DNA from 4 places in the Pseudomonas sp. GW823-FHT03E05 genome. Region 2 is predicted to be linked to each of the others. Evidence: riboswitches for the same ligand, from Rfam matches in the RefSeq annotation. Region 2 holds a riboswitch; each other region holds the start of a gene.
What was found. A riboswitch is a leader RNA that binds a small molecule or an ion and turns the genes downstream of it on or off. The one in region 2 is predicted to bind cobalamin.
Positions count from the first base shown of each region.

Region 1: linked by a shared signal. The riboswitch ahead of AC1RCO_RS28640 (TonB-dependent receptor plug domain-containing protein) and the one ahead of cobO (cob(I)yrinic acid a,c-diamide adenosyltransferase) in region 2 are both predicted to bind cobalamin.
Region 3: linked by a shared signal. The riboswitch ahead of AC1RCO_RS05815 (TonB-dependent receptor) and the one ahead of cobO (cob(I)yrinic acid a,c-diamide adenosyltransferase) in region 2 are both predicted to bind cobalamin.
Region 4: linked by a shared signal. The riboswitch ahead of cobW (cobalamin biosynthesis protein CobW) and the one ahead of cobO (cob(I)yrinic acid a,c-diamide adenosyltransferase) in region 2 are both predicted to bind cobalamin.

Region 1 is NZ_JBXAJB010000009.1:80,193-82,371, reverse strand. Features, by position in the region: gene AC1RCO_RS28640 (TonB-dependent receptor plug domain-containing protein) at 1-1,211, opposite strand, end outside; cobalamin riboswitch at 1,364-1,567, opposite strand; gene AC1RCO_RS28635 (arginine N-succinyltransferase) at 1,784-2,179, opposite strand, start outside.
Region 2 is NZ_JBXAJB010000004.1:26,768-28,946, forward strand. Features, by position in the region: gene AC1RCO_RS16900 (cobyrinic acid a,c-diamide synthase CobB) at 1-650, opposite strand, end outside; gene cobO (cob(I)yrinic acid a,c-diamide adenosyltransferase) at 661-1,272, opposite strand; cobalamin riboswitch at 1,354-1,586, opposite strand; gene AC1RCO_RS16910 (hypothetical protein) at 1,758-2,179, shown strand, end outside.
Region 3 is NZ_JBXAJB010000001.1:1,314,962-1,317,140, forward strand. Features, by position in the region: gene AC1RCO_RS05810 (NAD-dependent epimerase/dehydratase family protein) at 1-566, opposite strand, end outside; cobalamin riboswitch at 928-1,132, shown strand; gene AC1RCO_RS05815 (TonB-dependent receptor) at 1,243-2,179, shown strand, end outside.
Region 4 is NZ_JBXAJB010000001.1:520,120-522,298, forward strand. Features, by position in the region: gene AC1RCO_RS02425 (CbtA family protein) at 1-277, opposite strand, end outside; gene AC1RCO_RS02430 (CbtB domain-containing protein) at 289-477, opposite strand; cobalamin riboswitch at 574-799, opposite strand; cobalamin riboswitch at 941-1,152, shown strand; gene cobW (cobalamin biosynthesis protein CobW) at 1,251-2,179, shown strand, end outside.

The DNA of each region.
Region 1 (2,179 bases), on a different contig from region 2:
GTGGCGCTCTCGCCGCCGCTGATTTTCTCGTGGCGCACGCCCAGGCTCGGGTGCCAGTCGGGCAGGGCGTCGAACACCGGGCGCAGCTGGGTGTACAGGGCATTGGCCTGGGCCTGCTTGTTATCGATCTTCAGCACGTCGTCCTGGCCCTTGAACCACTGGTTGTCGGTGCCCAATACCAGCACGTGGCCGCCGTCCAGCTCGGCCTTGCCCTCGGCCTGCAGGCCCCAGTCGGTGAAGCCCCAGTAGTCGTTGTGGTTGCGCACCTTGAGGCTGGCGTCGTCGAGGCTGTCGATCCTGGTGTAGCGGGTGTCCCAGTCGTTGACATGGCCCTTGACGAAGTAGCTGAAGCCTTCGTCCAGGCGCTGCTCGAAGGTCGCGGTGGCGATCTGCTGGATGCGGTCGTTGGTGGTTTTCCGGTTGTTCACCGGGCGGGCGAAATCCAGGTTGGCGTCGCTGTACTGGTAGAACAGTTCCAGCCGCGAAGCGTCGCCAAGGCCCTGGATCGCCTTGGCGCCGAAGGTGGTCACTTCATAGCTGCGTTTTTTGTCCCGGGTGTTGGCGTTGTAGGCGTTGTTGCGAAATGGCTGGTAGCCATCGGAGACGTTGTGGCTGACATAGGCCAACAGCCCCAGCTCGCCCAGGCCGTTGCTGAGGATTTGCTCGGCGCGGGCGTCGCCGCTCCTGCCCACGAAACTGTCCAGGCCCAGGTTGACCTCGCCGGAGACGTCGCGGGTCTGCGGGCTGCGGGTGACGATGTTGATCACCCCGGACACCGCCTGTGTACCGAACAGCAGGCTCTGGCCACCCTTGAGCACCTCGATGCGCTCGATGGCGTTGGCCGGCAGGGTATCCAGGTACAGGCCGCCGTACAGGCGGTTGTTCAGGCGCACGCCGTCCAGCAGGATCAGGGTGTCGTCGTTGCGCCCGCCCAGCAGGGAGTAGGTGCCGTAGTCGAAGGGGCCATTCTTGGGCGCCACATACAGCCCCGGCACGTACATCTGCAGGACCCGGGTGATGTCGCTGCTGGGGCCGGCGCGTTCGATCTGCTGGCGGTCGATGATCTCCACCTTGCTGCCGTACCGGGCCATTTCGGCCACCGTGGTGGACTCCACCGAGGGGGCGGAAACAAATTGCCGGTCCAGCGTCAGGGGGCTGTCGTCCGCCAGCAGCAGGGGGCTGAACAGGCAGCCGAGCAGGGCGCCGCTCATGGTGCGGCCAGGTGCACGCCAGTCGCGTGCAAGGATAGTGTCAGGTGTTGTCATTGTTGGTCTTCTCGAAAGTGTCTTCGGGAAGCACGCAGGAGAGGGTATCGGCCACGGGCACGCGACCATACCGGCCCATGCCCGCCCACCGCAGGATTGCCAAACAGACGTCACAGGCCGGTCTCCGGGCTTGCGAGTCTGGCGGCATTCGCCTTCCCATACCTTGGGTACAGTGGCCTGTTGAATGCAGCACTCGCTTACCGTTGCGGGGGCAGCACCGGACTTGCCCGAAAAGGGGCGCACCGGTTTCCCGTTTCACCTCCTGCACGGCGGCAGGAGGCACCTGAAACTGGGCGGCATATGAACATCCGCCCCGGCGTTCGTCAACGTCGCGCCTGCCGCCAGGTGTTACCGGATTCATCGCCCTGACGCCTCTGTAGCCGCTGCCGAGCCCGCGAGGCTGCGCAAAGGCCCGCAGGGCCTTGCTTGGCAGTCTCATGTCGAGCGCCTCAGCGGTCTTGAGATTTCGCGCCCCTGCGGGCCGTTCTTCCGAACGCGGCCCGAGCCTGCGGCTGCGGCTACAGGAGCAGGGCGCTTTGCGGGGCCAGGTGCCGCTGTGCGTGCAGGGCCGTGCGTGACTCGCAGGCCAGCAGCGGCACCGCCCGTACCGAGTCGCCCGGCTGCAGTTGCAGGCGCTTGGCGGTCAGCCGGTCCACCAGCAGGCAACCCGAAACCAGGCGCCCGGGGGCGGCGGTGATGCGGCAGCTTTCCAGGCGCCGGTTGTGGATCAGCCACACCGGCGCCTGTGCGTCCGGAGTGCCCACCAGCAGGGGCAGGGTCTGGCTTTCGCGCACGCTGCGGATCTTCGCCACCTCGGCCTCGATCAGCGGCCCGCCATCGAAGATGTCGATGCAGCCCTGATGGCTGAAGCCTTCGTCGCGCAGGATGCTCACCGCCTGTTCGGTGCTGGCGTG
Region 2 (2,179 bases):
TCCACCTGGCAACTGCTGGCCAGGGCCTCGGCGGCGGCATCCAGGCGCAGGTCCAGATCATTCAGCTCGCTGGCCTGCACCAGCCCCAGATGGCGGCTGGGCAGCTCGATATCGGTTTCCCGGGACAAGGCGCCATACCAGCGCAAGCCTTCCGTCAGGCTGCCTTCCAGCAACTGCGCATGGCGCAGGGTACCAACCCGGTTGGCCAGCACCCCGGCAAACGGCAGGTCCGGCTGGTAGCGCGCCAGGCCCAGAGCCAGGGCGCCGAAGGTCTGGGCCATGGCGGTGCCATCGATCACCCCCAGCACCGGCACGCCGAAATGCCGCGCCAGATCGGCGCTGGAAGGGGTGCCATCGAACAGGCCCATGACCCCTTCGATCAGAATCAGGTCGGCCTCTCCCGCCGCCTCCCAGAGCAGACGGCGGCTTTCCTGCTCGCCCACCATCCACATGTCCAACTGGTACACCGCGGCACCACTGGCGCGCTCAAGAATCATCGGGTCGAGGAAATCCGGGCCGCACTTGAAGACCCGAACCTTGCGCCCCCGGTTGCGGTGCAAGCGGGCCAGGGCCGCGGTCACCGTGGTCTTGCCCTGGCCGGAAGCCGGTGCGGCGATCAACACTGCCGGGCAATGACGAACATCAGTCATGAATTCACGCTCACAGCTCGACACCTTTCTGCGCCTTGATCCCGGCCTGGAAGGCGTGCTTGACCATGCCCATCTCGGTCACGGTATCGGCCAGCTCGATCATCTCCGGCTTGGCGCCGCGACCGGTCACTACCACATGCTGCATGGGCGGACGTGCCTGCAGGTCACTGAGCACCTGATCCAGGTCCAGGTAGCCGTGCTTGAGGGCAATGTTCAGCTCGTCGAGCACCACCAGGCCAATATCCGGGTTGCTCAGCAACTCCCTGGAAACCGCCCAGGCGGCTTCAGCAGCAGCAATATCGCGCTGGCGATCCTGGGTTTCCCAGGTAAAGCCTTCGCCCATCACGTGAAAGCGCACCTGCTCGGGGAAACGCCGGAAGAACAGTTCTTCGCCGGTGCTGTTACGCCCCTTGATGAACTGCACCACGCCACACTGCATGCCGTGGCCCATGGACCGCGCCAGCATGCCGAAGGCCGAGCTGCTCTTGCCCTTGCCGTTGCCGGTCAATACCAGCAGCAGGCCGCATTCGTTGGGCGAGTTGGCAATGCGTTCATCGATCACGGCTTTTTTGCGCAACATGCGCGCCAGATGGCGCTCGTCACGATCGGGGGATTCACTCATGGGGCAGCTCTCCGTTGGGGCTGGGGAACGGGGGGCAGGGAAAAGGAACAGACGGCGCTAGCCTGGCATCGCCCACCGTGATGCCGTTGGATGGATCAGGCCGGTCTCCGGGCTCATGAGCGGCATGGCTGCCGGACTGCGCGCCTTCCCGTGTCATTGACACAGTGGCGTCAGGCGCAGTCTTGACTCATCTACCGTTGCGGGGGCAGCGCCGGAATCGTCGTCGGCTCCATCATTGGAACAGACCCTGACCGGCTTCCCTGTTTCACTCTGTCGGCCACCGGCCACAGAGCACCTGAAACAAGTCGCGAAGGTTAGAGGGTTGGGGGTGGAGCGTCAATTAAAGCCGGCCGTCGCCCCCGGCACAAAACTGCACTGCATCAATAAACTGGCGCCAATCTTGTGCCACACTCAGAGCAATGATATCAAATAGCCACTTTTCAGCGCCCCAGGCGCCAACCACACAACAATAAGGGGTAAGTTCGATGCAAGGCATGATCATCAGCAATCCGAAGCTGGAATTCCTGCGCCCGATGCTGGAACGCTGGTTCGATTGCATCGATCGCTACAACGCGGTTCGCGGCGATAACGAAACGCCCTACTGGTTCGACGAGCAGGCCAATCTCGGGCTGCTCAGCGCGGCGGCCTGGATGGCCGAGATGGTCAGCCTGGAACACAGCCCCAGCAGGAAACAGCAGGAAGAAGGTGCGCGCAACGCCCGCACCGACCTGTACCTGGCCACCAAGGAAGAGCGCGCCTACATCCACGCCACCCAGCGCTGGCCAAGGGTCAACAGCCTGAACCTGACCCAGGCACTGCTGGACGTTGCCCAGGACGCAAGAAAGATCAGCTACGCCAGCGACCTGAGACTGGGGTGCCTGTTCGTTGCCCCACAAAAATCCCAGCA
Region 3 (2,179 bases), on a different contig from region 2:
CCGGAATACGGCGATGAAGGGTCCTGGCGCGGGCCGAAGATATTGAAAAAGCGCAGGATCACCGGTTCCAGCCCATGCTGGCGGCAGTAGAAGTCCAGGTAGTACTCGCTGGCGAGCTTGTCCGCCGCGTAGGGCGTGAGGGGAGATTTAGGGGTGTCTTCGGCAATCGGCGTGCCCTCGCCGTTATTGCCATAGACCGCCGCACTGGAGGCGAACACCACGCGGCGGATACCGGCCGCGGTCATCGCCTCGCACAGGCGCAGGGTGGCGATGAAATTGCTCTGGTGGGTGGCCACCGGGTCTTCGACCGAAGCCTGGACCGACGCCACAGCAGCCAGATGCACCACGGCATCGCAGCCCTGAACGGCATCCGCCAGGAGTACCGCATCGGCGGCATCCCCCACCAGCAGTTCCAGGCCAGCATCGCCCATGGGCAGATTGCCGACCTTGCCCGTGGAAAGGTCGTCCAGAACCCGCACCGCATAACCCTTGGCCAGCAGTGCATCCACGAGGTGAGAACCGATAAAACCAGCGCCCCCAGTAACCAGTATCCGTTCGGCAGACATAGATCATTCCAAAGAGAAATATCGCGGCTACGCCGTCTGAAGCTAGCACAGCCAACGGATCAGCCCTGGCTACTTGCCATCCTGGCCGTCATGTTTTTAGTGGCTGCTCTGCGCCATAGGCTGTTTCGCCTATTTTCGGAGCAGAGTTCAGCGCTTTGGCGTCAAAAAAACTCAAGATAATCAATCGCTCAGCGCCGACATACTGGGTCAGAAAAGTATAATCGTCAATAATGTGTCGATATTTGTCGATTATTTAAGCGCCAGGAAAAATAGGTCAATATATTGACTTGCCTGGTATAAAGCGCTGAAACCGCCGCCGTAGCTGGCCACATGCCATTGACGCAAGGGCTCGGCAGTGCTCATATGCGCGCCAGTTTCAGGTGTCCCATGCCGCCGTGCATGGGGTTAAACGGGAAGCCGGTGCGTCATTTCGATGATCAGTCCGGCGCTGCCCCCGCAACGGTAAGCGAGCGAAGCATTCGACAGACCACTGTGCCAAGGCATGGGAAGGTGAATGCCTCATGACCCTCGCAAGCCCGGAGACCGGCCTGCAACTTCGTTTGACAACCCCGCGGTGGGCGGGCGCAGTCCGGTTTTCGTGGGCGCGGCTGCCCGCGATTCCCTATGCGTTGTTCCCTCCGGGATTCATTCATTCCTTACAAGTAGTAGGAATCGCATGTCCCGCACCTCCTTGCTGCAACACCTGGCGAGCCCCTGGCTGTGTTTCACCCTCCTGCCTTGCATGGCCTACCCGGCGCTGGCCTTGGCTGAACAGAAAACCTCCCTGGTCTTGCCCGAGACCCAAGTGAGCGGAGTCTCCAGCGCCCCGCAAACCTCTCTGGACACGCCCCTGCCCGCCGGCTCGCGGCTGAACCTCACGGCCCTGGAGACTCCGGCCAGCACCAGCAGCCTGGGCAACGACGCCATCAGCAACCGCAACAACCTCACGGTGCAGGATGCCGTCACCCGCTCCCCCGGCATCACCAGCATCGCCACCCCGGGCAACGGCAATACCGCACTGTCGGCCCGCGGCTTTACCGGGCACTCCTCGGTGATGACCCTGTTCGACGGCGCGCGCCTGTACACCGGCGCCGGCAGCCAGACCTTCCCGGTGGACCCGTGGATGGTCGAACGCATCGACGTGATCCGCGGCCCGGCCTCGGTGCTGTACGGGGAAGGCGCCACCGGCGCGGTGATCAACGTGATTGCCAAGAAGCCCTTCGACGGTGAGATCCACAACCACCTGCGCCTGGGCTATGGCTCCCATGATCGCCAGCAACTGGGCCTGGACAGCGGCGGCTCGCTGACCGATACCCTGAGCTACCGCCTGACCCTGAACCAGCAACAGAGCAATGGCTGGGTCGACCAGGGCCAGTCACGCAGCCTGGCACTCAGCGCGGCGTTACGCTGGCAAGCCACCGACGACCTCGGTTTCACCCTGGCCCATGAACGCGGTGAAAGCGAACCCGCCAGCTATTTCGGCACGCCGCTGATTGCCGGCCAATACCGCGACAGCCTGCGGGACAAGAACTACAACCTGCGCAACGCCGTGCAGCGCTACAACGACGAATGGACCCGGCTCAACACCGACTGGACCCTGAGCGACAACCTCA
Region 4 (2,179 bases), on a different contig from region 2:
CGGCCAGCATCAGGGCGAAGCCCACGGCCACCACCAGGTTGCCTCCGGTGGTGGACAGCACGCGCTGCCAGCCGTCTTCCGGCTCCCAGGCTTCGGCATCGTGGCTGTGGACGGCCATGGCGCCTTCGGCGTGCTCATGGACTTCGGCCGCGGGGGCCTTTTCATAGGTTTCCGCCTGCAGGATCAACGGGGCGACCCAGAAGCTTTGCAGCAGGGTCAGCAGCAGGGCGGCCAAGAGGCCGGTGAAACCTGCGGTTTGCGCGATACGCTTGATCATGTCGGCAGGTCTCAATGGCAAGGGAAGGCGGCGCTGTGGCGGGTGTCGTGAGCCGCGTTGTGCACCGCCTCGATGTGGGAGAAGCCGGCGAAGTACACCAGGCACGCGCCGAGGATCGAGGCGCCGATGGCGGCCACCAGGCGCTGGCTCAGGGTGGAGGTCGTGCTGGCGGAGTGGCTGGTGCTGCTGATGATCGACATGGCGCTTCCCTCTGGAGTGTCAGCGGGGTAGAGGCGCAGGAAAACCCCGCGTGATGGCCACGCAGGGTTTGCAACAGCGCCCGCCCACCGCGGGTTGTTATGTAAGTGTTGCGGGCCGGTCTCCGGGCTTGCGAGGGGCAGGGCTGTGTCATGCCGTGCCGGCAAGTGTCGCCTTCCCATGCCTTGGCACAGTGGATCTGACACTTCGCTCGCTTACCGTTGCGGGGGCAGCACCGGACTGGCCACGGCTTTTTAGTTAAGCACGTGATTCACCGGTTTCCCGTTTCACCCTGTAAAGGGCACCCGTAACAAGGTGTGTAGGAGATCATGGGCGGGGCAGGGGCGTCAATTGCCGTGACCGCTGCGCAGGTGTGCGCCGCGCTCGTGCAAGGTTCAATGGCCCTTTCGCCGGCAAGCCGGCTGCTACGGGCGCATTGTCGATTGACCGTCCCCCTGGCTCTGCGTAGCCTTGCGCTTTCGAGGTTCTTCGGCCATGGGTCGAAGCTAAGAAGGGAACGCGGTCGATGCCGCGGCTGCCCCCGCAACTGTGAAGGGTTCGATTGCTGCAAGGCCACTGCATGGGTGTCGACGACGCCGGTGGGAAGGCGCAGCAATCGCCGGTCCGACGACTGGCAAGCCCTCAGCCAGGAGACCTGCCTCGATCCAAGATTCTCACTACAACCGGGCGGGGTGATCCGGTGGCGAAATCTCCGCGCGCCCGGCGTTGCGGTTCTCGTCCCGTTTGCCCGCCTCCTTTTGCCAAAGGGCATCCGATGAAAACACTGGCCAAACTTCCCGTCACCATCGTCACCGGCTTCCTCGGCTCGGGCAAAACCACCCTGTTGCGGCACATGCTGGACAATGCCCAGGGCCGGCGCATTGCGGTGATCGTCAACGAATTCGGCGAGCTGGGCATCGACGGCGAAATTCTCAAGCAATGCGCCATCGGCTGCACCGAGGAAGAGGCCAGCGGCCGAGTCTACGAGCTGGCCAACGGTTGCCTGTGCTGCACCGTGCAGGAGGAGTTCTTCCCGGTGATGCGCGAACTGGTGGCGCGCCGTGGCGACCTGGACCACATCCTCATCGAGACCTCCGGCCTGGCGCTGCCCAAGCCTCTGGTCCAGGCCTTCCAGTGGCCGGAAATCCGCAGTGCCTGCACCGTCGATGCGGTGATCACCGTGGTCGACAGCCCGGCCGTGGCCGCCGGCACCTTCGCCGCCTTCCCCGATCAAGTGGACGCCCAGCGCAAGCTCGACCCCAACCTGGACCACGAATCGCCGCTGCATGAGCTGTTCGCCGACCAGCTGTCCAGCGCCGACCTGGTGATCCTCAACAAGACCGACCTGATCAGCCCCGAAGACCTGGCCAAGGTGCGCCTGGAAGTGGCCGAGGAGCTGCCGCCGGCGGTCAAGGTCATCGAAGCCAGCAGCGGTCGCCTGCCCCTGGATGTGCTGCTGGGCCTGGGTGCCGGTTCCGAGGAACACATCGACGGCCGCCACAGCCACCACGACCATCACCATGACGGCGATGACGATCACGACGACCACGATCACGACGCCTTCGATTCCATCTCCATCGAGCTGCCCCAGGCCGACGAAAGCCTGCTGCTGGACGCCCTGACCCAACTGGTGGTCAAGCACGGCATCCTGCGGGTCAAGGGTTTCGCCGCCATCCCCAACAAGCCGATGCGCCTGCTGATCCA